DNA from 3 places in the Serratia sp. 121840015-1 genome. Region 2 is predicted to be linked to each of the others. Evidence: predicted binding sites of a transcription regulator. Region 2 holds the regulator's gene; each other region holds the start of a gene.
What was found. Region 2 encodes CRP, which controls carbon source genes, mostly activating them, when cyclic AMP is high. Its sites were predicted from a motif close to ATGTGANNNNNNTCACAT; they were not measured.
Positions count from the first base shown of each region.

Region 1: yrbN (protein YrbN) is a predicted target of CRP. The motif match lies at 6,261-6,278, and genes of this name have one in related genera.
Region 3: ACUXAC_RS22045 (PTS mannitol transporter subunit IICBA) is a predicted target of CRP. The motif match lies at 3,731-3,748, and genes of this name have one in related genera.

Region 1 covers NZ_JBSEYF010000002.1:140,724-151,055, forward strand. The annotation lists gene infB (translation initiation factor IF-2) at 1-962, shown strand, start outside; gene rbfA (30S ribosome-binding factor RbfA) at 1,033-1,443, shown strand; gene truB (tRNA pseudouridine(55) synthase TruB) at 1,443-2,387, shown strand; gene rpsO (30S ribosomal protein S15) at 2,512-2,781, shown strand; gene pnp (polyribonucleotide nucleotidyltransferase) at 3,038-5,155, shown strand; gene nlpI (lipoprotein NlpI) at 5,284-6,168, shown strand; gene yrbN (protein YrbN) at 6,291-6,365, shown strand; gene ACUXAC_RS14095 (DEAD/DEAH family ATP-dependent RNA helicase) at 6,355-8,283, shown strand; gene yedE (selenium metabolism membrane protein YedE/FdhT) at 8,430-9,644, shown strand; gene yedF (sulfurtransferase-like selenium metabolism protein YedF) at 9,641-9,880, shown strand; gene ACUXAC_RS14110 (luciferase-like monooxygenase) at 9,919-10,332, opposite strand, start outside.
Region 2 covers NZ_JBSEYF010000007.1:43,376-53,707, forward strand. The annotation lists gene tauD (taurine dioxygenase) at 1-430, opposite strand, end outside; gene tauC (taurine ABC transporter permease TauC) at 427-1,263, opposite strand; gene tauB (taurine ABC transporter ATP-binding subunit) at 1,260-2,027, opposite strand; gene tauA (taurine ABC transporter substrate-binding protein) at 2,037-3,032, opposite strand; gene ACUXAC_RS23320 (PhzF family phenazine biosynthesis protein) at 3,147-3,929, opposite strand; gene ACUXAC_RS23325 (LysE family translocator) at 3,940-4,542, opposite strand; gene ACUXAC_RS23330 (hydrolase) at 4,662-5,642, shown strand; gene ACUXAC_RS23335 (YheU family protein) at 5,639-5,872, shown strand; gene ACUXAC_RS23340 (phosphoribulokinase) at 6,024-6,893, shown strand; gene ACUXAC_RS23345 (OsmC family protein) at 6,932-7,339, opposite strand; gene crp (cAMP-activated global transcriptional regulator CRP) at 7,722-8,354, shown strand; gene ACUXAC_RS23355 (YccS/YhfK family putative transporter) at 8,405-10,332, shown strand, end outside.
Region 3 covers NZ_JBSEYF010000006.1:80,538-90,869, forward strand. The annotation lists gene glyQ (glycine--tRNA ligase subunit alpha) at 1-221, shown strand, start outside; gene glyS (glycine--tRNA ligase subunit beta) at 231-2,300, shown strand; gene ACUXAC_RS22040 (DUF3053 domain-containing protein) at 2,620-3,339, shown strand; gene ACUXAC_RS22045 (PTS mannitol transporter subunit IICBA) at 3,880-5,799, shown strand; gene ACUXAC_RS22050 (mannitol-1-phosphate 5-dehydrogenase) at 5,858-7,003, shown strand; gene ACUXAC_RS22055 (MltR family transcriptional regulator) at 7,098-7,649, shown strand; gene ACUXAC_RS22060 (LysE family translocator) at 7,646-8,254, opposite strand; gene ACUXAC_RS22065 (aminotransferase-like domain-containing protein) at 8,397-9,863, shown strand; gene ACUXAC_RS22070 (YibL family ribosome-associated protein) at 9,937-10,299, shown strand; gene ACUXAC_RS22075 (class I SAM-dependent methyltransferase) at 10,311-10,332, opposite strand, start outside.

The DNA.
Region 1 (10,332 bases), on a different contig from region 2:
AGTCCTTCCTGGATAAAGGCCGTGGCCCTGTGGCTACCGTGCTGGTTCAGGAAGGTACGCTGAACAAGGGCGATATCGTCCTGTGCGGCTTCGAATACGGCCGTGTGCGTGCGATGCGCGACGAGCTGGGCCGTGAAGTGACCTCCGCCGGTCCGTCTATCCCTGTGGAAATCCTGGGTCTGTCCAGCGTGCCTGCAGCGGGTGACGAAGCGACCGTGGTGCGTGACGAGAAGAAAGCGCGTGAAGTGGCGCTGTACCGTCAGGGCAAGTTCCGCGAAGTCAAACTGGCGCGTCAGCAGAAGTCCAAGCTGGAAAACATGTTCGCCAACATGACCGACGGCGAAGTGTCCGAGCTGAACATCGTACTGAAGTCCGACGTACAGGGTTCTTGCGAAGCGATCAGCGACTCGCTGCTGAAACTCTCCACCGACGAAGTGAAGGTGAAGATTGTCGGCTCCGGCGTAGGTGGTATCACCGAAACCGACGCGACGCTGGCTGCGGCTTCCAACGCCATCATCCTGGGCTTCAACGTGCGTGCCGACGCTTCTGCGCGCCGCGTAATCGAAGCGGAAAGCCTGGATCTGCGTTACTACTCTGTGATCTATAACTTGATCGACGAAGTGAAGCAGGCGATGAGCGGTATGCTGGCGCCGGAATACAAGCAGCAGATCATCGGCCTGGCCGAAGTGCGCGACGTGTTCAAATCGCCTAAGTTCGGTGCTATCGCCGGCTGTATGGTTACCGAAGGGACCATCAAGCGTCACAACCCAATCCGCGTACTGCGCGACAACGTGGTTATCTATGAAGGCGAGCTGGAATCCCTGCGCCGCTTCAAAGATGACGTTAACGAAGTCCGTAACGGCATGGAATGTGGTATCGGCGTTAAGAACTATAACGACGTGCGCGTCGGCGACATGATCGAAGTGTTCGAAATCATTGAGATCCAACGCACCATCGCTTAACGATTGCACATCTGCTTATATCTGTTTACGGGGGGCCTTTGTGCCCCCCGATTTGTCTGGAGAATCCAAAATGGCAAAAGAATTCAGCCGCGGTCAACGCGTGGCGCAAGAGATGCAGAAAGAGATTGCGATCATTCTGCAGCGTGAAGTGAAAGATCCGCGCGTCGGCATGGCGACCGTTTCCGGCGTGGAAGTGTCCCGCGACCTGGCGTATGCCAAGGTTTACGTCACCTTCCTGAACGTGCTGACCGAGAACCACGATCCGGATCTGGTCACCAACGGCATTAAAGCGTTGCAGGACGCTTCCGGCTACATCCGCACCCTGCTGGGCAAAGCGATGCGCCTGCGCGTGGTGCCGGAGCTGACCTTCGCCTACGACAACTCCCTGGTGGAAGGCATGCGCATGTCCAACCTGGTGACCAACGTGGTGAAGAACGACGCCGAGCGCCGTTCCGCCTCAGGCGATGACAAGGAGGATTAATGAGTCGCCCTCGTCGCCGCGGCCGTGATATCCACGGCGTGCTGTTGCTGGACAAGCCGCAGGGCTTGTCATCCAACGATGCGCTGCAAAAAGTAAAACGCCTGTACAACGCCAACCGAGCGGGCCACACCGGCGCGCTCGATCCGTTGGCGACCGGCATGCTGCCTATCTGCCTGGGCGAAGCGACCAAGTTTTCGCAATACCTGCTCGACTCCGACAAGCGTTATCGGGTGATCGCCAAGCTGGGGCAGCGTACCGATACCTCCGACGCCGACGGCCAGATCGTGCAGGTGCGCCCGGTGAATTTTACCCAGGCGCAGCTCGACGCGGCGCTGGACACCTTCCGCGGCGATATCCAGCAGGTGCCGTCGATGTATTCGGCGCTGAAATACCAGGGCAAGAAACTCTACGAGTATGCGCGCCAGGGGATTGAAGTGCCGCGCGAAGCGCGCAGCATCACGGTGTACGAACTGCAGTTTATCCGCTGGGAAGGGGATGAGCTGGAGCTGGAGATCCACTGCTCGAAAGGCACCTACATCCGCACCATCACCGACGATCTCGGCGAGCTGCTGGGCTGCGGCGCGCACGTGATCTATCTGCGCCGCCTGCAGGTGGCGACTTATCCGATCGCGCGCATGGTGACGCTGGAACAGCTGAACGCTTTGCTGGCGCAGGCGCAGGAACAAGACATCGCGCCCGGCGAACTGCTCGATCCGCTGCTGATGCCGATGGACAGCCCGGTTGAGAACTATCCGGAAGTGAATTTGCTGCCGGTGGTGGCGGGCTACGTCAAGCAGGGGCAACCGGTGCAAGTGGCCGGCGCGCCGGCTTCCGGCCTGGTGCGTATCACCGAGGGTGAAGAGCGGAAATTCATCGGCGTTGGCGACATCGCCGAGGACGGTCGCGTGGCGCCGCGCCGCCTGGTGGTCGAGCATTTCGACTGACGGCGGGGCACTGCGTCGCCTTGCGATCGCACTGCGCTAAGAGTAGAATGGCGCAGCTTATGCATTGGGTTGCTGAATTAGAGATCGGCGCCTGTTTTTATTATCTATAATCTGGAGTATTACAATGTCTCTAAGTGTTGAAGCTAAAGCTCAAATCGTAGCTGATTTCGGTCGTGGTACTAACGACAGCGGTTCTACCGAAGTTCAGGTTGCCCTGCTGACTGCGCAGATCAACCATCTGCAAGGCCACTTCTCCGAGCACAAAAAAGATCACCACAGCCGTCGTGGTCTGCTGCGTATGGTTTCTCAGCGTCGTAAGCTGCTGGACTACCTGAAGCGTAAAGATGTAGCACGTTACACCAGCCTGATCGAGCGTCTGGGTCTGCGTCGCTAATCTAGCAAGTTTCAGTGGAAAGGGGCCTATTTTGGCCCCTTTCTTCTAGGAAGCATAAGCAAATCAGGTTAATGTATTACTGATGTTTCCAAACAGGTTCTTCCGTTACAGAGGTTCGCGCGGCTAATGAGAGGCTTTATCTCCTGCCTGAGATAAGGATTGTCATTAGTCGCGAGGATGTAGTGAGAAGGCAAATCGAGTCACAGGCGTGTCGAGTCGTCAATGCGATTGCGCGCCGCTAATCAAGGATATAATTTTGCTGACACCGATCATTCGCAAATTCCAGTATGGCCAGCATACCGTCACCATCGAAACCGGGATGATGGCTCGTCAAGCCACCGCTGCCGTTATGGTGAGCATGGATGACACCGCCGTCTTCGTTACCGTCGTTGGCCAGAAAAAAGCCAAGCCGGGCCAGAGCTTCTTCCCGCTGACCGTTAACTACCAAGAGCGTACTTACGCCGCCGGCCGTATCCCGGGCAGCTTCTTCCGTCGCGAAGGCCGTCCGAGCGAAGGCGAGACGCTGACTTCCCGTCTGATTGACCGTCCGATCCGCCCACTGTTCCCGGACAGCTTCCTGAACGAAGTTCAGGTGATCGCGACCGTGGTTTCCGTTAACCCGCAGGTGAACCCGGACATCGTTGCGATGATCGGTGCTTCCGCGGCCCTGAGCCTGTCCGGTATTCCGTTCAACGGCCCAATCGGCGCAGCGCGCGTGGGTTACATCAACGACCAGTACGTACTGAACCCAACGACTGACGAACTGAAAGAAAGCCGTCTGGATCTGGTGGTTGCCGGTACTGCGGGTGCGGTGCTGATGGTTGAATCCGAAGCGGACGTGCTGAGCGAAGACCAGATGCTGGGCGCCGTGGTGTTCGGCCACGACCAGCAGCAAGTGGTTATCGAAAACATCAACGCGCTGGTTGCCGAAGCCGGCAAGCCGAAGTGGGATTGGCAGGCGCCTGCGGTCAACGAAGCGCTGCACGCGCGCGTGGCCGAACTGGCCGAAGCTCGCCTGGGCGACGCTTACCACATCACCGAAAAACAAGAGCGCTACGCTCAGGTTGACGCGATCAAAGACAGCGTCGTTGAAACCCTGCTGGCGCAGGACGAGACTCTGGATGCCTCTGAAATTCAAGACATCCTGGGCAACGTCGAGAAAAACGTGGTGCGCAGCCGCGTACTGCGTGGCGAGCCGCGTATCGACGGCCGTGAAAAAGACATGATCCGTGGCCTGGACGTGCGCACCGGCGTACTGCCGCGCACCCACGGTTCCGCGCTGTTCACCCGTGGCGAAACTCAGGCGCTGGTTACCGCGACCCTGGGCACCGCGCGCGACGCACAGAACCTGGACGAGCTGATGGGCGAAAAGACCGACAGCTTCCTGTTCCACTACAACTTCCCTCCGTACTCCGTGGGCGAAACCGGCATGGTCGGTTCACCTAAGCGTCGTGAAATCGGTCACGGTCGCCTGGCGAAACGCGGCGTATTGGCTATGATGCCTAAACCAGAAGATTTCCCGTACACCGTTCGCGTGGTGTCTGAAATCACCGAATCCAACGGTTCTTCTTCCATGGCTTCCGTGTGCGGCGCGTCTCTGGCGCTGATGGACGCTGGCGTGCCAATCAAGGCTGCCGTTGCGGGTATCGCGATGGGCCTGGTGAAAGAAGCCGATAACTTTGTGGTTCTGTCCGACATTCTGGGTGACGAAGATCACCTGGGCGACATGGATTTCAAAGTGGCCGGTAGCCGCGACGGTATCACCGCGCTGCAGATGGACATCAAAATCGAAGGCATCACCCGCGAAATCATGCAGGTGGCTCTGAACCAGGCCAAGGGCGCGCGTCTGCACATCCTGGGCGTGATGGAACAGGCTATCAGCACCCCGCGCGGCGATATCTCCGAATTCGCACCGCGTATTCATACTATCCGCATCAACCCGGATAAAATCAAAGACGTGATCGGTAAGGGCGGTTCCGTTATCCGCGCACTGACCGAAGAGACTGGCACTACCATCGAAATCGAAGATGATGGTACAGTTAAAATCGCTGCGACCGACGGTGAGAAGGCGAAATTCGCTATCCGTCGTATCGAAGAGATCACGGCAGAGATCGAAGTGGGCCGTATCTATCAGGGTAAAGTGACCCGTATCGTTGATTTCGGCGCGTTCGTCGCTATCGGCGGTGGTAAAGAAGGTCTGGTACACATTTCTCAGATCGCCGACAAGCGCGTCGAGAAAGTGACCGACTATCTGCAGATGGGTCAGGAAGTGCCGGTTAAGGTGCTGGAAGTTGACCGTCAGGGCCGCGTGCGTCTGAGCATCAAAGAAGCGATGGCGCCGGAAGCGGGTTCACCTGCGCCTGAAGCAGAATAACTGTATAGATAGTTTTACAGCTCCCCACCATGGGGTTGGGAGCTGTTCGTATCGCGCGGGTAGGATGCCCGCGTTTTAGCAAACGGAGGACAGGACGTTCATCCAATGTTTGTCTTCGGGAGTGGGAAATGAAGCCTTTCTTGCGCTGGTGTTACGTTGCGACAGCACTCATGCTGGCAGGATGCAGCAACCATGATTGGCGTAAAGACGAAGTTTTGGCAATCCCGTTGCAGCCAACGTTGCAGCAGGAAGTGATCCTGGCGCGCATGGAACAAATTCTTGCCAGCCGGGCACTGACGGACGACGAACGCGCACAGCTTTTATATGAGCGCGGTGTGCTGTATGATAGCCTCGGGTTACGTGCATTAGCGCGCAATGATTTCTCGCAGGCGCTGGCGATACGTCCCGACATGCCGGAAGTTTTCAACTACCTGGGCATTTACTTAACGCAGGCAGGCAATTTTGATGCTGCCTATGAAGCGTTTGATTCTGTACTAGAGCTTGATCCAACTTACAATTACGCGCGTTTAAACCGGGGCATCGCACTGTATTATGGCGGCCGCTTCCCGTTGGCGCAGGATGATCTGCAGGCGTTTTATCAAGACGACCCAAACGATCCCTTCCGTTCGTTATGGCTGTATCTGGTGGAGCGAGAAATCGATCCCAAGAAGGCCGAGGTAGCGCTTCAGCAGCGCTATGACAAAGCGGACAGAGGGCAATGGGGATGGAATATTGTCGAATTCTACCTGGGCAAGATCAGCGAAAAAACGCTGATGGAACGCCTCAAGGCAGATGCAACGGATAACACTTCGCTCGCTGAGCATCTCAGTGAAACTGACTTCTATTTGGGTAAACACTACCTGAGTCTGGGGGACAAGGACACCGCTTCGGCGCTGTTCAAACTGACGGTGTCTAACAACGTTCACAACTTTGTTGAGCACCGCTATGCATTGTTGGAATTGGCGCTTTTGGGCCAAGAGCAAGACGACCTATCGGAATCGGACCAGCAATAGCTGACGAACACCTATCAGCCTGATGGACATTGGTTTTTAACCAAAGTTATCGCCTTCACGGGCGAGGGCTTTTTTGTTCGTTTTATAATCTAATTTGAGCCGGTTCACACTTTTCAATGAAAATGACTGAAAATTTTCTCGACGAGTTATGTAGACTGGCTGCCATTATTAATGAGGCACGTGTACATGACGACTGAGTTTGAAACCTCTTTTGCTGATCTGGGGCTGTCTGCTCCAATCATTTCCGCCCTGAACGATCTGGGCTATGAAAAACCATCTCCGATCCAGGCTGAGTGTATTCCTCACCTGTTGAACGGCCGCGACGTGCTGGGCATGGCACAGACCGGTAGTGGTAAAACTGCAGCGTTCTCGCTGCCGCTGCTGCACAACCTGCAGGCAGACCTGAAAGCACCTCAGATCCTGGTGCTGGCACCGACCCGCGAACTGGCGGTTCAGGTTGCTGAAGCGATGACCGATTTCTCCAAACACATGAACGGCGTCAACGTGGTAGCCCTGTACGGCGGCCAGCGTTACGACGTGCAGCTGCGCGCTCTGCGCCAGGGCCCGCAAATCGTTGTGGGTACCCCAGGCCGCCTGCTGGACCACCTGAAGCGCGGCACCCTGAACCTCTCTAACCTGAGCGGTCTGGTGCTGGATGAAGCCGACGAAATGCTGCGCATGGGCTTTATCGAAGACGTAGAAACCATCATGGCTGAGATCCCGGCTGAACATCAGACCGCGCTGTTCTCCGCCACCATGCCGGAAGCGATCCGTCGCATCACCCGCCGCTTCATGAAAGAGCCGCAGGAAGTGCGCATCCAGTCCAGCGTGACCACCCGTCCGGACATCAGCCAGAGCTACTGGTCGGTCTACGGCATGCGTAAAAACGAAGCGCTGGTGCGTTTCCTGGAAGCTGAAGATTTTGACGCGGCGATCATCTTCGTCCGTACCAAGAACGCGACCCTGGAAGTGGCCGAAGCGCTGGAGCGCAGCGGTTACAGCAGCGCCGCGCTGAACGGCGACATGAACCAGGCGCTGCGTGAGCAGACCCTGGAGCGTCTGAAAGACGGTCGTCTGGATATCCTGATCGCGACCGACGTTGCGGCCCGTGGCCTGGACGTTGAGCGCATCAGCCTGGTTGTCAACTATGACATCCCGATGGACTCCGAGTCTTACGTTCACCGTATCGGCCGTACCGGTCGTGCGGGCCGCGCCGGCCGCGCGCTGCTGTTCGTGGAAAACCGCGAACGCCGCCTGCTGCGCAACATTGAACGCACCATGAAGCTGACCATCCCGGAAGTGGAACTGCCGAACGCAGAACTGCTGGGTGAGCGTCGTCTGGCCAAGTTCGCCGCAAAAGTTCAGCAGCAGCTGGAAAGCAGCGATCTGGATCTGTACCGCGCACTGCTGACCAAACTGCAGCCGGAAGAAGAGCTGGATATGGAAACCCTGGCCGCAGCGCTGCTGAAAATGGCACAGGGCGAACGTCCGCTGATCCTGCCGCCGGATCCGGTCTTCAAGCCGCGTCAGCGTCGCGAGTTCAACGACCGTGACGATCGTCGCGGTGATCGTGGCGACCGTCGCGACAGCCGTGACGGCGACCGTCCGCGTCGCGAACGTCGTGACGTTGGCGAAATGCAGCTGTACCGCATCGAAGTGGGCCGTGACGATGGCGTAGAAGTCCGTCACATCGTTGGCGCTATCGCTAACGAAGGCGACATCAGCAGCCGTTACATCGGTAACATCAAGCTGTTCGCTTCCCACTCCACCATCGAGCTGCCAAAAGGCATGCCGGGCGAGATCCTGAATCACTTCACTCGCACCCGCATCCTGAACAAGCCGATGAACATGCAGCTGCTGGGCGATGCACAGCCGTTCGAACGTCGCGAGCGTCGTGACGGTGGCAACGGCGGCGAGCGTCGTGGCAACGGCAACGGTCGTCCGTTCAACGGCGAACGTCGCGAAGGCGGCCCACGTCGTTCCTTCGGCGAACGTCGTGAAGGCGGTAACGGCGGCGAGCGTCGTGGCGGTAACTTCAACCGTGACGGTAAGCCAGCGCCACGCCGTGATGACGCAGCACCTGCCGCACCACGTCGTCGTTTCGGCGACGCGTAATCGCTGATTCACTGTTCGCGGTGAAGCGCTCTGAAAAACCAGCCTGCGGGCTGGTTTTTTTATGCCTGAAAGTTGCCGTCAAACGCCCCTGAATGGCGTATCATTCATAAGGTTTTTTCTTATGGATGATATGCACGGGAGATGCCATGAGTTGGCAGCAGTTCAAATCTCAATACCTGGTGCGCTTTTGGGCACCGCTGCCGGCGGTGATCGCCGCCGGGATCCTTTCTACCTACTACTTCGGCATGACCGGCACCTTCTGGGCGGTGACCGGCGAATTCACGCGCTGGGGCGGCCATGTGCTGCAGTGGTTCGGCCTGCACCCTGAGCAGTGGGGCTATTTCAAGGTTATCGGCCTGCAGGGCACGCCGCTGGAGCGCATCGACGGGCGCATGATCATCGGTATGTTCGCCGGCTGCATCGCCGCCGCGCTGTGGGCCAACAACATCAAACTGCGCCAGCCGCAGCACCGCATTCGCATCGTGCAGGCGCTGCTGGGCGGCATTATCGCCGGCTTCGGCGCGCGCCTGGCGATGGGTTGCAACCTGGCGGCGTTTTTCACCGGTATTCCGCAGTTCTCGCTGCACGCCTGGTTCTTCGCGCTGGCGACCGCCGCGGGTTCGTACTTCGGCGCCAAATTCACGCTGCTGCCGATGTTCCGCATCCCGGTCAAATTGCAAAAGGTGAAGGCCGCCGCGCCGCTGACGCAGAAACCTGAGCAGGCGCGCCGCCGCTTCCGGTTGGGCATGGCGGTCTTCGGCCTGGCGGTGGCCTGGTCGCTGTGGACGCTGTTCGATGCGCCGAAGCTCGGTATCGCCATGCTGTTCGGCATCGGCTTCGGTCTGCTGATCGAACGCGCGCAGATCTGCTTTACCTCGGCGTTCCGCGATCTGTGGATCACCGGCCGCACCCACATGGCGAAAGCCATCATCATCGGCATGGCGGTGAGCGCCATCGGCATCTTCAGCTACGTGCAGCTCGGCGTGGCGCCGAAAATCATGTGGGCCGGCCCGAATGCGGTGCTGGGCGGCTTGCTGTTCGGCTTCGGCATCGTGCTGGCCGGCGGTTGCGAGACCGGCTGGATGTACCGCGCGGTGGAAGGGCAGGTGCACTACTGGTGGGTGGGGCTGGGCAACATCATCGGCGCTACGCTGCTGGCCTATTACTGGGACGATCTGGCGCCGGCGCTGGCGACCGACTACGACAAGATCAACCTGCTCGACACCTTCGGCCCGATCGGCGGCCTGCTGGTGACCTACCTGCTGCTGGCGCTGGCCTTCGCCGCCATGCTGTGGTGGGAGAAACGCTTTTTCCGCGCCCGGCCTGAGGCGCAGGTGGTGAATTTGAGGAGCATACCATGAAAGAGACGACGATAGTGCCGGACTACCGGCTGGACATGCTGGGCGAGCCTTGCCCGTACCCGGCGGTGGCGACGCTGGAGGCGATGCCGCAGCTGAAGCCGGGGGAAATCCTGGAGGTGATCAGCGATTGCCCGCAGTCGATCAACAACATCCCGCTTGATGCGCGCAACCACGGCTACAAGGTGCTGGATATCCAGCAGGACGGGCCGACCATCCGCTATCTGATCCAGCGTTAACGCCGAGGCGGTGGGGTTCCCCACCGCCTTTTCGCGTTTTATCCCTTCACGACGTCGCCTTTCACTCCGGCGACAATCTCGAACGAACGCAGCCGCGCCTGATGATCGAAGATCTGGCCGTTGACCATGATCTCGTCGGCATCGGTTTCACGCAGCAGCGTTTGCAGCCCGTGGCGCACGGTTTTTTCATCGCCGACGATCGACATCCGCAGCGCCTGCTCGACGCCGTATTGCTCACCGGCGGTCCACAGCGCGTGGATGTTATCCACCGGCGGCGGCAGCGGGCCGGGCGAACCGCGGCGCAGGTTGATGAACTGCTGCTGCATCGAGCTGAACAGGAAGCGCGCATCGCTATCGCTGTCGGCGGCGATCACGTTGACGCACACCATGGCGTGCGGCTGCGCCAGCTGTTTGGACGGTTTGAAGTTCTCGCGGTACAGCTGCAGCGCCTG
Region 2 (10,332 bases):
TTCTGAACGGCGCCGACAACGCCTCGTAGGCCGCGATGCCGCTGGCCCACAGCGTATCGCCGCCGGTGGAAGGCAAGGTCTTGGCCGCCAGGATCGCCCCCAGCGGCGGGTTCTCGATAAAGGTCACGTCGGTGTGCCAGTTATCGTTGTCCGGCGGGTTGTCGTCGTGGGTATCGAGCACGATGATCTCTTCCACGTCGGTGGCGTGCGGATAGACCGGATGGATATGCAGATCGCCGAAGCGGCCGGCCAGATCGCGCTGCTGCAGCGGCGTGATCGGCTGATTGCGGAAGAACAGCACCTGATGCTTCAGCAAGGCATGATAAAGCTGTTCAAACTGGCCGTCGCCCAGCGGCCGGGCCAACTCGACGTTTTCCACCAGCGCCCCGATGTAAGGCCCCAGCGGGGTGATATTCAGACGTTCGTTCATTGCTGTACTCCATGCCACGGGGTCAATCGGCGCTGCAGGGCACGCAGCCCCAGCTCCAGCCCAAATGCAATCACCGCAATCACGCCGATGCCGGCCAACACCACGTCGGTCGCCAGAAACTCACCGGCGGATTGCACCATAAATCCCAGGCCGCGCGTGGCGGCGATCAGTTCGGCAGCCACCAGCGTCGACCAGCCGACGCCCAGCCCGATGCGAATGCCGGTCAGGATCTCCGGCAGCGCGCTCGGCAGCACCACGAAACGCAGCACCTGCCAACGCGTGGCGCCCAACGCGCGGGCGGCACGCACCCTCACCTGCGCCACGCTGCGCACGCCGGCCACGGCAGACAGCGTCACCGGCGCGAAGATCGCCAGATAAATCAGCAAGATCTTTGAGGTTTCGCCGATGCCGAACCAAATCACCATCAGCGGCAGATAGGCCAGCGGCGGCACCGGGCGATAGATTTCAATCAGCGGATCGAGGATGCCGCGTACCGTGTCGTTCAGCCCCATGGCAATGCCCACCGGAATGCCGACGATCACCGCCGCCAACAGCGCTACCAGAATGCGCCCCAGGCTGGCCGCCAGATGTTGCCACAGCGTGGCGTCCATAAAGCCTTGCGGGCTGGCGATGGTGATCAACTGGTGCAGCACCTGCTGCGGCGCCGGCAAAAACAGCGGGCTGATCAGCTGCAGCGCCGTTACGCCCCACCAGACGATCAACACCGTCAACAGCGTGGCGCCGCTCAGCCAAACGTTGCGCGGCACGCTGAAACGGCGTGCCGCTTTGCCCTGCGGCTGCGCCGCGGCCTTCAGAGTGGAATGCAGGCTCATAGCAAGGCCTCGCGCTGTTGGAAAACTTTGCCCAGCACGTATTCGCGCTGCGCGATAAATTCAGGATCTGACTTGATGGCGCGGCAGGCTTCGCCGTCGGCATAGCGTTGGCCGAAGTTCAGCGACAGCCGCTCCACCACCTGCCCTGGCCCCGGCGACAGCAGCAGCAGTTCGCTGGCGAGGAACACCGCCTCTTCGATATCGTGGGTGATCAGCAGCACCTGCTTGCCGGTATCACGCCAAATGGTCAGCAACAGCTCCTGCATCTGCTCGCGGGTGAACGCGTCCAGGGCGCCGAACGGCTCGTCCAACAACAACAGCCGCGGATCGGCGGCCAGAGCGCGGGCGATGCCGACGCGTTGGCGCATGCCGCCGGAAAGCTGCCAGATGAAGTGCTGTTCATAGCCCGCCAGCCCCACGCGCTGCAGCATCTGCTCCGCCACCTGGCGGCGCTGCGCCTTGCCGACGCCGGCCAGTTGCAGGCCGAACTCGACGTTGTCCACCACGTTGCGCCACGGCAGTAAGCCCTCATGCTGGAACACCACGCCCCGTTCGGCGCTCGGGCCGTGAACGGGCGTTCCATCCAGCGTGATGCTGCCAGCTGAAGGCTCGATAAACCCGGCGATCAAATTCAGCAGCGTGGTCTTGCCGCAGCCCGACGGGCCGAGCACCACCACCAGTTGCCCGGCGGCGATCTGGAACGACACGTCACGCAGCGCGGGCCGCCCCTGATACTCTGCTGAAAGATGATTGACGTTTAGCATCCTGCTTCCTTACGACTGCGGCGCAGCCTGCACCTGTTTCACAAAGCGGTCGGTCACGTAAGCGCTGTAGTCGCTGTCGACCTGCGGGATCTTGCCCTGCTGCTTGAGGAATTCGGCGGTATCGCGGATCGCCTTGTCCACCGGCTGGCCGAGCTGGGCAACCTGATCCGCCACCGGCAGATAACGGTTTCCCTTCACCAGCTCCGGCACCTGCGCTTCCGGCACGCCGCTCAGGCGTGCCAGCGTGCTGAGGTGGTTCGGATCTTTCAGCCACTGTTCCGGCGCCGCCAGGTAGGCTTTTTGCGCCTGCAGGGCGCTGGCGGCAAAGGCGGTCACCACGTCGGGATGTTTCTCGGCAAAATCTTTGCGCACCACCCACACGTCCAGCGTCGGCGAGCCCCATTCGCCCACCTGCGCGGAGTCGGTCAACACCTTGCCCTGTTTGGCCAGTTCGTTGACCACCGGCGCCCAGACGTAGGCGCCGTCGATGTCGCCGCGCTGCCAGGCGGCGGCGATGGCCGGCGGCTGCAGATTGAGGATCTTCACCTGCTCAGGCTTGATGCCCCAATGCTTGAGCGAGGCCAGCAGGCTGTAATGGGTGGTGGAGATAAACGGCACCGCAATGCGCTTGCCGATCAGATCCTGCGGGCTTTTGATGTCATTTTTCACCACCAGCGCTTCGGAACTGCCGAGCTGCGAGGCGATGAGGAACACTTCGATGGGGAGTTTCTGGCTGGCGGCCACCGCCAGCGGGCTGGAGCCGATATTGCCGATCTGCACGTCGCCGGAGGCCAACGCACGCAGCACGCTGGAGCCGCTGTCGAACTTACGCCAGTCGACGGTCGCGCCGGACCGTTTGGCGAAGCTGTTTTCCGCCTGCGCCACCTTGGCCGGTTCCGCCGACGTCTGGTACGCCACGGTCACATCCACCGCGTAGGCGCTGGTTGCGCTGAGCGACAGCGCCAACAGCGCCGCGTTGCGTAAGGAAAAGAGTTTGCCCGCCATGTTCCGCTCCGTTGATAAAAATCTGTTCAGTTGCTGACAGTTTTATCTGAGCGATGACGGGCTATAAAAGAATAAAAAAGTCTTCTTTATTACCGTGAGTAATATAAACACGGGTTACAGCGCGATACTTCCGTGCAGGAACACATGAGCATAGCCGCCGAGCAGCGTGCGATCCCCGTGCAGTTCGCAGAACAGTTCGCCGCCGCGTGCCGAGATCTGCTGCGCATGCAGCCGATGGCGGCCGAGACGCGCCGTCCAGTAAGGCATCAGCGTGCAGTGCGCGGAGCCGGTAACCGGATCTTCACCGCCGTCGAGCGTGAAATAGCGCGACACGAAGTCCACGGTGTCACCCGGCGCGGTAACGATTACCGCACGCCCGGCCAGCGCGATCAGCGCCGGGATGTCCGGCCGCAGCGCGCGTACCTGCGTCTCATTTTCCAGCACCACCATCAGCGCTTTCGCCTGCCACACCTCCAGCGGCTGCTCGCCCAGCAGCGCCGCGAGGCCCGCCGGTTCAGCCACCTTCTGCGGCGGCCGTGCGGGGAAGTCGAGCACCAGCCGTTCCCCGTCCTGCGCATCGCGCTTGACGAACAGCTCGCCGCCGGCCGAACGGAAGCGGATATCCTGCAGCGCCGGATTGATCGCGCTGAACATCACATGCGCCGCCGCCAGGGTGCCGTGGCCGCAAAGGTCGACCTCGCGTTCCGGGGTAAACCAGCGGATAGCGGTCATGTCGCCGTCATCCCAGACAAAGCTGGTTTCCGGCAGGCCGATCTCGTTGGCGATCGCCTGCAGCCGCGCCGCCGGCAGCGGCTGCGTCAGCAGGCAAACCCCGGCCGGGTTGCCGCGCAGCCCTTTGCCGGTAAAGGCAACCACGTGATAATAATTTTCCGCCATCGTTCGCTCCTTAATGCCAGATCAGTAACACACAGGCTGCGGTCAACAACCCCATGGAAACGTTGAAGATAACCCAGGCCTTTTTGCTGCGCAGCAGGCGGCCGATCACGGTGCCGAACGCCAGCCAGATAATGCCGGCGACAATGTTGACCACCAAAATGCCCAGCGCGATCGCCGCAATGGATCCGTTGTACTTATCGCCCGCCAGGCTGAAGCTGGCCACCGCCCCCAGCGCCATCAGCCAGGCTTTCGGGTTGAGGAACTGCAGCAGCCAGCCCTGATACAGCCGCACCGGCTGCGGCGGCGCCACGTCGGTTTCCAGTTTTTCATAGGCGGCGGTGGCGACTTTCCACGCCAGCCACAGCAGGTACAGACTGCCGAGGATTTTCAGGATCAGGTGCAGCGACGGGTAGACCAGGATCAGGCTGCCGACGCCGAAAGCCACCAGCAGCAAAATGCTTTGCATGCCGAGCATGATACCGACCATCAGCCACAGCGATCGCATAAAGCCGAAGTTAGCGCCGGAGGTAGTCAACAGCAGGTTATTGGGGCCAGGCGTGATGGCGGCGACCCACAGGAAGCCCAGCATCGAAAGGAATAAACTCGGTTCCATGGCACGGGTGCTCCTCACCCAAGGCGCTTTTTTGCAGTATCATTGTTAGTTCTTGGTATTGAAGCTAACAGTGCGCTAGGGATCTCACAATAGCCGCCCACAACATTTTTACTCAGCCTATGCCTAACACCTTTCGCCCTCTGACCGGGGCCAGTAACCCGCACCTGCAAACGCTGTTGCCGCGGTTGGTGCGCCGCCGCGTGTTATTGAAACCGCATTGGCAACGGCTGGAATTGCCCGACGGCGATTTCGTCGATCTCGCCTGGAGCGAAGATCCGGCGCAGGCGCGCGACAAACCGCGCGCGGTGCTGTTCCACGGCCTGGAAGGCAGCTTCTACAGCCCCTACGCACATGGCCTGCTCAACGCCTGGCGTGAGCGTGGCTGGCTCGGCGTGGTGATGCACTTTCGCGGCTGCAGCGGCGTGCCCAACCGCAAGCAGCGCATCTACCACTCCGGTGAAACCGAAGATGCACGCTTCTTCCTGCGCTGGCTGCGCGACCGCTACGGCGAGGTGCCGACCGCGGCGGTAGGCGTTTCGCTCGGCGGCAACATGCTGGCCTGCTATCTGGCGCAGCAAGGCGCCGACAGCCTGCTGCAGGCGGCGGTGGTGGTCTCGGCGCCGCTGATGCTGGAGCCCTGCGCCTACCGCATGGAGCAAGGTTTCTCCCGCGTTTATCAGCGCTACCTGCTGGGGCAGCTGAAACAAAACGCCACCCGCAAGCTGTTGCACTACCCGGACACTCTGCCGCTCAAGCTGTCACAGCTGAACGGGTTGCGGCGCATCCGCGAATTCGACGACGCCATTACCTCGCGCATTCACGGCTTTAGCGACGCTATCGACTACTATCGCCGCTGCAGCGCCCTGCCGCTGTTGCCGGCTATTCAGACGCCGCTGCTGATCATCCATGCGAAGGACGATCCCTTCATGACCCATGAGGTGATCCCCGACGTCGCCGGCCTGCCGCGCAATATCGAATATCAACTGACCGAGTACGGCGGCCACGTCGGCTTCGTCGGCGGCACGCTGAAAAAACCGCACATGTGGCTGGAACATCGCATTCCGGCCTGGCTTTCCCCTTATCTGGACATCCCGACGTGATCATTCCCTGGCAAGAACTGGCAACCGACACCCTGAACAGCCTGATCGAATCCTTTGTACTGCGCGAAGGCACCGATTACGGCGAACATGAACGCTCGCTGGAACAGAAGGTGGAGGACGTGCGCCGCCAACTGAAAAACGGCGAAGTGGTGCTGGTGTGGTCGGAACTGCACGAGAGCGTCAACATCATGCCGCGCGGCCAGTTCCGCGCCGGGCAGGAAGAAATTTAGTGGCGCTCGGTTCTATGACTGACGGAAAAAATCAGGTAACAATGGGGCATTGCAAACCAGCGCGCGCCATTTTTTCCTGAGATAGAGAGCGTCAACAAGAGCCACAATAATCCCCTGACGCCGGCGCATTCAACACGGAGTGACAACCATCATGTCTGCCAAACATCCCGTTATCGCGGTGACCGGTTCCAGCGGCGCCGGCACCACCACCACCAGCGTGGCGTTCCGTAAGATCTTCCAACAGCTCAACATCCGCGCCGCCGAGCTGGAGGGCGACAGTTTCCATCGCTACACCCGGCCGGAAATGGACGCGGCGATCCGCAAGGCGCGCGATCTGGGCAGACACATCAGCTATTTCGGCCCCGAGGCCAACGACTTCGGCCTGCTGCAGCAGAGCTTTATCGACTACGGCAAGAACGGCACCGGGCGCTCGCGCAAGTATCTGCACACCTACGACGAAGCGGTGCCCTACAATCAGGTGCCGGGTACCTTCACCCCGTGGGAACCGCTGCCGGCGCCGACTGACGTGCTGTTCTACGAGGGGCTGCACGGCGGCGTGGTCACCGAGCACCATGACGTGGCCAACCACGTCGATCTGCTGGTCGGCGTGGTGCCGATCGTCAACCTGGAGTGGATTCAGAAACTGATCCGCGATACCGGCGAGCGTGGCCACTCTCGCGAAGCGGTGATGGATTCGGTGGTGCGTTCGATGGAAGATTACATCAACTACATCACGCCGCAGTTCTCGCGCACCCACATCAACTTCCAGCGCGTGCCGACGGTGGACACCTCCAACCCGTTCGCCGCCAAGGCGATTCCCTCACTGGACGAAAGCTTCGTGGTGATCCACTTCCGCGGGCTGGATCAGATAGATTTCCCCTATTTGCTGGCGATGCTGCAGGGCTCGTTTATCTCACACATCAATACGTTAGTGGTGCCGGGCGGCAAGATGGGGCTGGCGATGGAGCTGATCATGGCGCCGCTGGTGCAGCGGTTGCTGGAAGGCAAGAAGATCGAATAAATGCGTTGAGCGCGGCGCCGGGCCGCGCTCCGTTTCGATTACGCCGGTTGGCGGATCTCGAAGCTGTGGGTCACCGTGGCAGCCTTGTTGAGCATCAGCGCCACCGAGCAGTACTTCTCCGCCGACAGGTTCACCGCACGCTCGACGATCTTGTCGGTCAGGTCCTGGCCGGTAACGATGAAGTGCAGGTTGATATGGGTGAACAACCGCGGGGCTTCTTCGCGGCGCTCGGAGGTCAGCTTCACCTCGCAGTCGCGCACGTCGTTGCGCCCTTTTTGCAGGATGGACACCACGTCGATCGCGCTGCAGCCGCCCAACGACATCAGCACCATCTCCATCGGGCTGGGCGCTTTATCACCGGCGTTGCCGTCCATCAGCACCTGGTGGCCGGAGGCCGATTCCCCCAAAAACGTTAACCCTTCCACCCATTTAACTCTTGCCTGCATTCTGGTCACTCCGGTTGATTTCTTAAAATCAGAGTACGCTTTCGCATAGAAACAGGCAACGTAACCTGATGCTAATCATGCTGAAGCGAGACAACACGAGACACCCGCCTTACTCTGTGCTACAAACAGAGCCGCAATAAATCTTTCCGGGACACTGAATTTCAGGGAAACGCCCAGAGAAAGGCTCCTTTACCGGTATGTTAACAGAATGTAGCTTGCAGCGCTTACGGCAAGTTAATATGCTAGAGCGACAGCGTATTTTTATGACACGCCTCAAAACTTGCCGGTAGCCCTCGCTCATGACTGCGGCTACAGGCGGGTTTTACAGGGAACTCTGACCCCTGTGACACAAGGCAGCGATAACAACAGAGGATAACAGCGAATGGTTCTCGGCAAACCGCAAACAGACCCTACTCTCGAATGGTTCCTGTCTCATTGCCATATCCACAAATATCCATCGAAGAGTACGCTGATTCACCAAGGTGAAAAGGCCGAAACGCTTTACTACATCGTGAAAGGCTCCGTCGCGGTGCTGATCAAGGATGAAGAAGGTAAAGAGATGATCCTGTCCTACCTCAACCAGGGGGATTTCATCGGCGAGCTCGGATTGTTCGAAGAAGGCCAGGAGCGCAGCGCCTGGGTTCGCGCGAAAACCGCCTGTGAAGTGGCCGAAATTTCCTACAAGAAATTCCGCCAGCTGATCCAGGTGAACCCGGACATCCTGATGCGTCTGTCCGCCCAAATGGCGAGCCGCCTGCAGGTCACCTCCGAAAAAGTGGGCAACCTCGCCTTCCTGGACGTTACCGGCCGCATCGCGCAAACCCTGCTGAATCTGGCGAAGCAACCCGACGCCATGACTCACCCGGACGGCATGCAGATCAAGATCACCCGTCAGGAGATCGGCCAGATCGTCGGCTGCTCGCGTGAAACCGTTGGCCGTATTCTGAAAATGCTGGAAGATCAAAACCTGATTTCCGCCCACGGCAAAACCATTGTCGTCTACGGCACCCGTTAATCCCTGAAAAAACGGCGCAGTCTGCGCCGTTTTTTTGTCTGCTCTCTGCCATGTGGCGCCGCCTGATCTACCACCCGGAAATCAACTACGCACTGCGACAAACGCTGGTGTTGTGCCTGCCGGTGCTGTTCGGCCTGCTGATAGGCCAGCTGCAGCTCGGCCTGATGTTCTCCCTCGTGCCCGCCTGCTGCAATATCGCCGGGCTGGATACGCCGCATAAGCGCTTCTTTAAACGACTGATCGTCGGCGGTTCGCTGTTCGCCTTCAGCAGCGTGCTGCTGCAACAGGCCCTGCTGTGGCACGTGCCGCTGCCGGCGCTGATGCTGGGCCTGGCGCTGCTGCTCGGCGTCACCGGCGAAATCAGCCCGCTGCACGCCCGGCTGTTGCCGGCGGCGCTGGTGGCAGCCATCTTCGCCCTCAGCACGGCCGGCACGGTGCCTATCTGGCAGGCGCCGCTGCTGTACGCGATCGGCACCGCCTGGTATGGCTTATTCACCTGGTTCTGGTTCAAGCTGTGGAAAGAGCAGCCGATGCGCGAGACGCTGAGCCAGCTCTACCTGGAACTGGCGGACTATTTCGAAGCCAAATACTCGCTGCTGACCCAGCACACCGATCCGCAGACCGCGCTGCCGCCGCTGCTGGTGCGCCAGCAAAAGGTGATGGACCTGATCAGCCTGTTGTACCAACAGCTTAATTTCCTGCCGCACGCCAACAATCTCGAGCAAAAGCGCCTGCAGCGCGCCTTTCAGGTGGCGATGGACCTGCAGGAGCACATCACCGTCAGCCTGCATCTGCCGGAAGAGGTGCAAAAACTGGTGGAGCAGAGCCAGGCCGAAGCGATCATTCGCCGCAATGCTCAGGTGATCGCCGGCCGGCTGCGCGTGGTGGCGCACGATATTCTCTATCATCAACATTCGAAGCGCTTCTCCATGACCCACGAGCTGGCGGCGCTGGAAAAAATGGCGGCGCAGCATCCCGATAATCCGGTCGGCCAGTTTTGTTATTACCACTTCAGCCGCATCGCCCGCCTGCTGCGCACCCAGCATCCGCTGTACCGCCGCGACCTGATGCCCGGCCAGCACCGCCTGCCGTTTTGGCCGGCGCTGGTCAGCTATCTGTCGTTCAAATCCACCGCCCTGCGCAACGCCGCGCGGCTGGGCGTAACGCTGGCGGTCGGCAGCAGCCTGGGTGCGGTATTCAACCTGCCGAAGCCTTACTGGATCCTGCTCACCATCATGCTGGTGAGCCAAAACGGGTATAACGCCACCCGGGTGCGTATTCAGCACCGTGCGCTGGGCACGATTGCCGGGCTATTGCTGGCAGCCGGGCTGCTGCAGCTGCAGTTGCCGGAGGGAGAAACGCTGAGCATCATGCTGGTGATCACGCTGCTGGCCTACCTGGTTTCGCGCAAGAACTACGGGCTGTCGGTGATTGGCTTTACGGTCACGGCGGTTTACACCCTGCAGCTGCTGGCGCTGAACGGCTCGCATTTTCTGGTACCGCGCCTGATCGATACGCTGATCGGCTGCGTGCTGGCGTTCGGCGGCACCATTTGGCTGTGGCCGCAGTGGCAAAGCGGGCTGCTGCGCAAGAATGCCCATCAGGCGCTGGAGAACGATCAAGCCGCGCTGCGGCTGATGCTGAAGCAACCGGAACCGGACGCCACCGCGTTGGCCTATACCCGCATGCAGGTCAACCAGGCACACAACGCGCTGTTCACCTCGCTCAATCAGGCGATGCAAGAGCCGGGGTTCGCGTCAAACTATCTGGCGGACATGCGGCTGTGGGTCACTCACAGCCAGTTCATCGTCGAACACCTGAACGCCATGACCATTCTGGCACGCGAGCACTACATGCTGACGCCGAAACTGGCGGAAGAGTATCTGCAGACCTGTGAAATCGCGCTGCAAAGCTGCCAGCAGCGGTTGGAATACGACGGCCCGAGCAGCGGCAACAGCGGCATCATGCAGCCGCCGGA
Region 3 (10,332 bases), on a different contig from region 2:
TGCTGGCGCTGGAAAAACCGCTGCCGCTGCCGGCCTACGAACGCATCCTGAAGGCGGGCCATACCTTCAACCTGCTGGACGCGCGCAAGGCGATTTCGGTGACCGAGCGTCAACGCTACATTCTGCGCATCCGCACGCTGACCAAAGCCGTTGCCGAAGCCTACTACGCTTCCCGCGAAGCGCTGGGCTTCCCGATGTGCAACAAGAAGAACGAGAACTAAGAGGCAGCCATGACTCAACAGACTTTCCTGGTGGAAATCGGCACGGAAGAGCTGCCGCCGAAGGCGCTTCGTTCCCTGGCGGAATCTTTCGCCGCCAACTTCACCGCCGAGCTGGACAACGCCGGCCTGGAACACGGTGACGTGAGCTGGTTCGCCGCACCGCGCCGCCTGGCGCTGAAAGTGGCCAACCTGAGCGCGGCGCAGGCCGATCGCGAAATTGAAAAACGCGGCCCGGCGATCGCCCAGGCGTTCGACGCCGAGGGCAAACCGAGCAAAGCGGCCGAAGGCTGGGCGCGCGGCTGCGGCATCACCGTCGATCAGGCTGAACGCCTGGTGACCGACAAGGGCGAGTGGTTGATGTACCGCGCCCACGTCAAAGGCCAGTCGGCGCAGCAACTGCTGGCCGGCATGGTCAGCACCGCGCTGGCTAAACTGCCGATCCCGAAACTGATGCGTTGGGGCGACTCCGACGTGCAGTTCGTGCGTCCGGTACATACCGTCACGATGCTGCTGGGCGCCGATCTGATCCCAGGCACCGTGCTGGGCATCGACTCTGCGCGCACCGTGCGCGGCCACCGCTTCATGGGCGAAGCCGAGTTCACCCTCGACAACGCCGACCAATACCCGCAGATCCTGCTGGAGCGCGGCAAAGTGGTCGCCGACTATGAAGCGCGTAAAGCCCTCATCAAGCGCGATGCCGAGCTGGCGGCGCAGAAGATTGGCGGCAAGGCCGATCTGAGCGACAGCCTGCTGGAAGAAGTGGCCTCGCTGGTGGAATGGCCGGTGGTGCTGACCGCCAAATTCGAAGAGAAATTCCTGGCGGTGCCGGCGGAAGCGCTGGTGTACACCATGAAGGGCGACCAGAAGTATTTCCCGGTGTATGACGCCGCGGGCAAACTGCTGCCGAACTTTATCTTCGTGGCCAACATCGAGTCGAAAGACCCGCAACAGATCATCTCCGGTAACGAGAAGGTGGTGCGTCCGCGCCTGGCCGACGCCGAGTTCTTCTTCAACACCGACCGCAAGAAACGCCTGGAAGACAACCTGCCGCGCCTGGAAACCGTGCTGTTCCAACAGCAGCTGGGCACCCTGCGCGACAAAACCGACCGCATTCAGGCGCTGGCGGGCTGGGTTGCTGGCCAGATTGGCGCCGACGTCAACCACGCCACCCGCGCGGGCCTGCTGTCGAAGTGCGACCTGATGACCAACATGGTGTTCGAATTCACCGATACCCAGGGCGTGATGGGCATGCACTACGCGCGCCACGACGGTGAGGCGGAAGACGTCGCCGTTGCGCTGAACGAGCAGTATCAGCCGCGCTACGCCGGCGATGCGCTGCCGCAGTCGCTGGTGGCCTGTTCCCTGGCGATCGCCGACAAGATGGACACCCTGGCCGGCATCTTCGGCATCGGGCAGCATCCGAAAGGCGATAAAGACCCGTTCGCGCTGCGCCGCGCCGCACTGGGCGTGTTGCGCATCATCGTCGAGAAAAACCTGCCGCTGGATCTGCAGACCCTGACCGAAGAGGCCGTGCGCCTGTACGGCAGCAAGCTGACCAACGCCAAGGTGGTCGACGAGGTGGTGGAATTCATGCTGGGCCGCTTCCGCGCCTGGTATCAGGAAGAAGGCCACGCGGTCGATACCATTCAAGCGGTGCTGGCGCGCCGTCCGACCAAGCCGGCCGACTTCGACGCACGCGTCAAGGCGGTGTCTCACTTCCGCACGCTGGAAGCGGCGGCGGCGCTGGCAGCGGCCAACAAACGCGTCTCCAACATTCTGGCCAAGTCCACCGAAACGCTGAACGACAGCGTGCGCGCCTCGGTGCTGAAGGACGCGGCGGAGATCCAGCTGGCGACTCATCTGGTGGTGCTGCGCGACAAGCTGCAGCCGTACTTCGCGGCGGGCAACTACCAGGAAGCGCTGGTGGAGCTGGCTGCGCTGCGCGAGCCGGTGGATGCGTTCTTCGATAACGTGATGGTGATGGCGGACGATGCGGAAGTGCGCGTGAACCGCCTGACGCTGCTGAGCAAGCTGCGCGAACTGTTCCTGCAGGTGGCGGACATCTCCGTGCTGCAGTAAGCGATTCTCTGCAGTGAAAAGGCGCCTGCGGGCGCCTTTTTTATTTCCGTTTCCTGGGCGCAAAGGCAAGGTCGCCTGGCGACTTGGGGGGCGACTTGGGGGGCGACTTGGGGAAATTGAAGCGTCCGGTCGCCGACGGCAATGAACCTCAGTGCGTTTTGCGCACGATTTTCAACCGCATCCGGCCGGTGCAATGCTCATCGCAAGCGGAATCGCGTATCGGAACGCCGCCAGTTGATCTATTCTTATAGGCGCACGGAGTGCGCAAAAAGGGGCGGAGTCCAATGAAAAAGCAGGTTTATAACAGGAGTTATGTCACATGGCGGTAGGGATCCAGAGCAGAGGTTTCGCGCGTTGGTTGGCACCGGTATTGGCATTGTTGGTGGTCATGCAATTGACCGCCTGCGGCGATAAAGAGCCGGAACAGCGCAAAGCATTTATCGATTACTTACAGAATACCGTGATGCGCAGCGGGGCGAACATCCCCACGCTGAGCGAAGATCAGAAGCAGAAGTTCGGCAACTATGCCGGCGATTACGCGATTTTGGTCGGCTTCTCGCAGCAGCTGTCCAAGTCGGTCGGCGCCAGCCTGACGCCGGCGCTGGATCAGATTAACCAGATCCGCACCGCGCAGGACTATCTGAACAAACGCGATGCGCTGCAGCAATCGGTCGGGGCGTTGAACCTGCTGGGCCAGCAGATCCAGTCCGCCAAATCACAGGCGGATACCGCCCGCGCGGCGCTGAAGCAGCCCGACGATCTGAAGGCGGTGTATAACCAGGCCTATGACAAGATTGTCACCGCACCGGCCAACGCCCTGATGCCGGCGATCCCGACCACCGCCAGCTTCGTGCAGGATCTGGTGCAGGTTGGCGATTTCCTGCAGAGCCAGGGCAATCAGGTCAGCTTCAACAACAACGGCGTGCAGTTCCGTACCGCGCAGCAGGTGGCGCAGTACAACACCATGATGTCGAATCTGGTGGCCAAACAGCAGAACCTGGTAAACGCGCAGAAAGCCATTCAAAGCGTGACGCAATAACGCCTCCACGCACGCAGCAGGCCGGCATTGCCGGCCTGTTTTATTTCCCCTCAGCGTTTCCAATAGCTTGCTGGTTTATTGCGCAGGCTTCTGTACTACACTTCAATTAATCCATTCATTCGGCAATGTAGTTTTCTTTCATTCATCACTTCGCTAGTTCCCGGCGGGATGAGTGCTCACAGGGAAGATCAAACAGAGCGTCGCGATCGGGCGCTGCAGCCAAAAATAAATTGTGATGTTTGTCACAATTTAAAAACAAACCACCAAGTTAAAAATGTGACAAATATCACGTTATGACGGGTTTCAAGGCGGTTTTTTTCTCACTGTGCTTTTTTTACACGCCATAAATGTGATCTTTGTCACTATAAAGGGTGGTTTGTTGGGGTGTTGTATGTGATTTGTATCACAAAAAATCCGTGAAGTTCGCGTGACAAAAACAGCGTGATAGAGTCCGTTTCGCATACAGCGGCAACACGGCTGGATCGTCACAACAATAATCACGCGCTCTATTGTCAGCGCGTAACAATAGGGGTGTGTTTTATGTTTTCACCAGACATCAAGGTCAAAGTACAAAACTTTGGCCGCTTCCTGAGCAACATGGTGATGCCCAACATCGGCGCCTTTATCGCCTGGGGGATTATCACCGCGCTATTCATTCCAACCGGCTGGCTGCCGAATGAAACCTTAGCCAAGCTGGTCGGCCCGATGATCACCTACCTGCTGCCGCTGCTGATTGGTTATACCGGCGGGCGGCTGGTGGGCGGCGATCGCGGCGGCGTCGTCGGCGCCATCACCACCATGGGCGTCATCGTTGGCGCCGACATGCCGATGTTCCTCGGCGCGATGATCGCCGGCCCGCTGGGCGGCTGGGCTATCAAGCACTTTGACCGCTGGGTGGACGGCAAGATCAAAAGCGGCTTTGAAATGCTGGTGAATAACTTCTCCGCCGGCATCATCGGCATGCTGCTGGCGATCCTGGCCTTCCTCGGCATCGGGCCGCTGGTGGAGGTGCTCTCCAAGCTGCTGGCGGCGGGCGTACACGTCATGGTGACGAACAACCTGCTGCCATTGGCGTCCATCTTCGTTGAACCGGCGAAAATCCTGTTCCTGAATAACGCCATCAACCACGGCATCTTCTCGCCGCTGGGTATCCAGCAGGCTACGGAAGCCGGTAAGTCGGTGTTCTTCCTGATTGAAGCCAACCCAGGCCCGGGCATGGGCGTACTGATGGCCTACATGTTCTTCGGCCGCGGCAGCGCCAAGCAATCCGCCGGCGGTGCGGCAATCATTCACTTCCTGGGCGGCATCCACGAAATCTACTTCCCTTACGTGCTGATGAACCCGCGCCTGCTGCTGGCGGTGATCCTGGGCGGCATGACCGGCGTCTTCACCCTGACGATGCTGAACGGCGGCCTGGTTTCTCCGGCTTCTCCGGGTTCGATCCTGGCGGTGCTGGCGATGACGCCGAAAGGCGCCTACTTCGCCAACATTGCGGCGGTGTGCGCAGCCTTTGCCGTCTCCTTCGTGGTGTCCGCTTTCCTGCTGAAAACCTCCAAGGTGAAAGAGGATGACGATCTGGAAGCCGCAACCCGTCGCATGCAAGAGATGAAGTCGCAGTCCAAAGGCGGCGCAGCGGCGCCGGCATCGGTCGACGGCGATCTGAGCACCGTGCGCAAAATCATCGTTGCCTGCGATGCGGGCATGGGCTCCAGCGCCATGGGCGCCGGGGTGCTGCGCAAGAAAGTGGCCGACGCCGGGCTGAAGAACATCTCGGTGACCAACAGCGCCATCAACAGCCTGCCGGACGACGTGGATCTGGTGATCACCCACCGCGATCTGACCGAGCGCGCGATGCGCCACGCGCCGCAGGCCCAGCACATCTCGCTGACCAACTTCCTCGACAGCAAACTGTACAGCGATCTGGTCGACCGTTTGCTGGCGGCCAACAAAACCAGCGACAACCAGCAGAAGGTGCTGGGCGCGCTGGACGACAGCTTCGAAGCCGGTGAGCCGAACCTGTTCAAGCTGAGCGAGAGCAACGTGTTCCTCAACCTGCAGGCCAGCGACAAAGAGCAGGCGATCCGCTTCGCCGGCGAGCAGCTGGTGAAAGGCGGCTACGTCGAGGCGGAGTACGTGCCGGCGATGCTGGAGCGCGAGAAACTCACCTCCACCTACCTGGGCGAGTCGATCGCCGTGCCGCACGGCACCATCGAGGCCAAAGACCGGGTGCTGCGCACCGGCGTGGTGTTCTGCCAGTACCCGCAGGGCGTGCGCTTCGGCGAGGAAGAGGATGAAGTGGCCCGCCTGGTGATCGGCATCGCCGCGCGCAACAACGAGCATATCCAGGTGATCACCAGCCTGACCAACGCGCTGGATGACGAGAGCGTGATCGAGCGGCTGGCGAATACCACCAGCGTGCAGGAAGTGCTGGACCTGCTCGGCGGCAAAAAAGCCGGATAACAGAATCATTTTAAAGGGTGCAGCTTGCTGCACCCTTCGACATTAAGAAGGTAGAGTTATGAAAGCATTACATTTTGGCGCAGGGAACATCGGCCGCGGTTTTATCGGCAAGCTGCTGGCGGACGCAGGGGTTGAGCTGACCTTCGCCGACGTCAATCAAACGGTGCTGGATTTGCTGAACAGCCGTAAAAGCTACGCGGTGCACGTGGTGGGCGAGCAAGAACGCGTGGAGAACGTCAACAACGTCAGCGCCGTCAACAGCGGCAGCGAGGCGGCGGTGGCGCTGATCGCTGAGGCGGATCTGGTGACCACCGCCGTTGGCCCGCAAATTCTCGGCAAAATCGCCGGCACGATCGCCAAAGGGCTGGTGCTGCGTCATCAGCAGGGCAATGTGCAGCCGCTGAACATCATCGCCTGCGAGAATATGGTGCGCGGCACCAGCCAGCTGAAGCAGCATGTGTTCGCCGCGCTGCCGCAGGATGAGCAGGCATGGGTTGAGCAGCACGTCGGCTTCGTCGATTCGGCGGTCGACCGCATCGTGCCGCCGGCGGACAGCAGCGATCCGCTGGAAGTGACGGTGGAAACCTTCAGCGAATGGATCGTCGATCAGACCCAGTTCAAAGGCCAGCCTCCGGCGATCGCCGGCATGGAGCTGACCGACAACCTGATGGCGTTCGTCGAGCGCAAGCTGTTCACCCTCAATACCGGTCACGCCATCACCGCCTACCTCGGCCAACAGGCCGGGCTGCAAACCATTCGTGACGCCATTCTCGACCCGGCGATCCGCCGCGTGGTGAAAGGGGCGATGGAAGAGAGCGGCGCGGTGCTGATCAAGCGCTACGGCTTCGACGCCGACAAGCACGCCGCCTACATCAACAAAATCCTCGGCCGCTTCGAAAACCCTTATCTGCACGACGACGTCGAGCGCGTGGGCCGCCAGCCGCTGCGCAAACTGAGCGCCGGCGATCGCCTGATCAAACCGCTGCTGGGCACGCTGGAATACGGCCTGCCGCACGCCAACCTGATCCAGGGCATCGCCGCCGCCATGAGCTACCGCAGCGAACAGGATCCGCAGGCGCTGGAGTTGGCGGAATTGCTGAACACGCTCGGGCCGAAAGCCGCGCTGGCGCAAATTTCCGGCCTGCCGGCGGAAAGCGAGGTTGTAGAAGAGGCCGTTGCTGTGTATAACGCCATGCACAAGTAGAATCGTGATGATGAACACCCGAGCGCAGCTTGCTGCGCTCCTGCAACCCGAGTTCGGCATCGACGGCCCTCCCCACGCCTTTCGAAAAGCGACGATGGAAGAAGCACAGGCATTTGAAAACCAGGTTCTGGAAAAGCTGAACGCGGGCAAAACGGTGCGCAGCTTCCTGATCGCGGCGGTAGAGCTGCTGGCGGAAGCGCTCAACGTGCTGGTGGTGCAGGTATTCCGCAAGGATGACTACGCGGTGAAATATGCCGTCGAACCGCTATTGTCCGGCAGCGGCCCGCTCGGGGAGCTGTCGGTGCGCCTGAAGCTGATGTACGGGCTGGGGGTGATCTCCCGCCACGAATATGAAGACGCCGAGCTGCTGATGGCGATGCGCGAAGAGCTGAACCACGACGGCTCGGAATACCGCTTCGTCGACGACGAAATCCTCGGGCCCTTCGGCGAGCTGCACTGCGTGGCCGCGCTGCCGCCGGTGCCGACCTTCCTGCAGCCGGGCGAAGCGGATGAAGCGCTGATCGCCATGCAGCGCCAGCGCTATCAGCAGATGGTGCGCTCCACCATGGTGCTGTCCATTACCGATCTGATCGCCGGTATCGGCGCCAAACAACCTTCCCGACTCTCTCCTCTCGGCCGCGGCTAAGCAAAGGCCGCGCGCCACTCGTCGAACAACAACCACAGCGCGGTGGCGGCCATCAGGCCGGACATCACGCCGTTGAAGGCGCGCAGTTTCCAGGTGACCCGCAGCGCGTTGCGCAACCGGTCGCCCAGCACCGCCCACAGCAGCACGCACGGCAGGTTCAGCAGCGCGAAGCCGGCGATGACCGACAGCGTATGGACAAAGGTGGCGCCTTCGCGCGGGGTGAACAGGATCGCCACGTTGATCACCATCAGCCAGGCCTTGGGGTTGACCGCCTGAAACAGCGCGCCATTGAGCAGGCTCATCGGCTGCGCCTGCTCTTTGGCGTCCGGCGAGGCCGCCTGGAACAGTTTCCATGACAGCCACAGCAGGTAGGCGCAGCCGATCACCGCCAGCGGGAGGCGGATGACGCCGGCCCAGCTCAGCGCCAGCGCCAGCAGTGGAATAATGATCGCCAGCTGCACCGCACAGCCGACGCAGATGCCAAGCAGCATCGGCAGGGTGCGGCGCAGGCCGAAGTTGACGCCCGACGAGGCCAGCAGCAGGTTGTTGGGGCCGGGGGTAATCGACATGACGGTGACGTAGCTGACAAAGGCGGAGTCCAGCATGACAGGTTCCTTGAAAATGGCGGTAATCACGAGAGGATCAGCATAATCGCTGCGATGGGATGGTGACAGAACCACAAATCGGATATTGTCATGGTTACAGTTGTGCAAAATGTAAACTGTACCCATTGTCTGGAGAGAAACTGTGACCCTGCTCGATGAAACCCCGGATACCCGTTACCTGCAGCTGGCGGATACGCTGGCCGAGGCCATTCGCCGCGGCACGCTGCGGCCCGGCGACCGCCTGCCGTCGGTACGGCGCTGTGCGCAAACCCATCGCGTCAGCATCAATACGGTAGTGTCGGCTTACCGCACGCTGGAGGATCGCGGGCTGATCGAAGCGCGGCCGCAGTCGGGGTTTTATGTTCGCAGCACGCTGCCGGCGCTGAAGATGGCCTCGGCGCCCAGCGGGCGCATTGAACCGCCGGCGGACGACGTGCTGGCGCTGATCGACACCGTGTTTGCCGCCCAGCAAAACCCGGCTTTCACCAACATTGCGCTGGCCTGCCCGCAGACCAGCGATTTTTATCCCGGCGGCAAGCTGGGGCGCATGTTGTCCTCTCAGCTGCGCCGCCAGCCGGATCTGATCGGGCAGTACCCGTTGCCGCCCGGCAGCCTGCGGCTGCGTCAGCAGATCGCCCGCCGCTCGATGACGCTGGGCATGCTGCTGGAGCCGGGCGACGTGGTGCTGACCCACGGCTGCATGGAAGCGCTGCAGCTGGCGCTGCGCGTCACCACCAAACCGGGCGACTGCGTCGGGCTGGAGTCGCCAACCTATTTCTATCTGCTGCCGCTGCTGGCCAGCCTGGGGCTGAAAGCGCTGGAAATCCCCACCGATCCGCAGCTGGGGCTGTCGCTGGACGCGCTGGAACTGCTATTGAACGAGAAACGGCTGAACGCGGTGATCGCCATGCCGACGGTGCAAAACCCGCTGGGCTGCACTATGCCGCTGGCGGCGAAAAAGCGGCTGGCGCGGCTGATGAACGATCATCAGGTGCCGTTGATTGAAGACGGGCTGTATGCCGAGATCCAGTTCGGCGGCGCGTTGTCGCCGGCGGTGAAGGCGTTCGATCGCGACGGCTGGGTGCTGTTTTGCTCCAGCTTTACCAAAACGCTGGCGCCGGACTTTCGCGTCGGCTGGATCTGCGGCGGCCGTTTCCACGAGGCGTTGCGCAAGCTGAAGGCGGTGTCATCGATGTCCGAGTCGCAGCTGCTGTCGGAAACGCTGGCGACCTTCCTGGAGAGCGGCGGCTACGATCACCATTTGCGCAACCTGCGCAAGCGTTATGCGGCGCAGGTGGACGAGGCGCGGGCGCTGATCGCCCGGCATTTCCCGCGTGGCACGCTGGCCACGCAGCCGGCGGGCGGATTCGTGTTTTGGGTCGAATTTCCCCCCGGCGTGGACAGCGTGGCACTGTTCCATCAGCTGTTGGAGGAGCAGATTTGTTTGACGCCGGGCACCCTGTATTCCCCGAGCGGGCGCTACCGCAACGCGCTGCGGCTCTCCTGCTGCTACCCGTTCAACGCGCGCTACACCCAGGCGTTGGCCCGGCTCGGCGCCAGGGCCTGCGAGATGAGCGGCCTGCCGCCCGGCATTGCGCAGGACGGGTAACGGCGCGCGCCTTTTGCTACAATGCCGGTATCATTGATTAGCGTGCCATTTTGGGCACAACGGGCCAGAGACCATGAAAGAGAAAGAAAAGGCAGAGATCAAGCGCCTGAGCGACCTGCTGGACGCCTTGAACCACAAAGACGCCACCGTGATCCAACAGGGCAACCCTGAGTTGATCGCGCAGCACACCAAAGAGAAAGAGAAACTGGCGACGGAGATCGAACGCCTGAAAAACGTGCGCGGCGAGAAGCTGAGCGCCGAAGCGCAGAAGCTGAGCAAGCTGCCGTTCAGCCGCGAGATCACCAAGAAAGAGCAGGCCGATATGGGTGCGCTGAAGAAAAGCGCGCGCGGGCTGATCGTGGTGCACCCGATGACCGCGCTGGGCCGCGAGATGGGCCTGAAAGCGGTCACCGGTTACGCCAAGAAAGCGTTCTGAACCCCCGGGCATCAGACCTTGGTGGTGAAATAC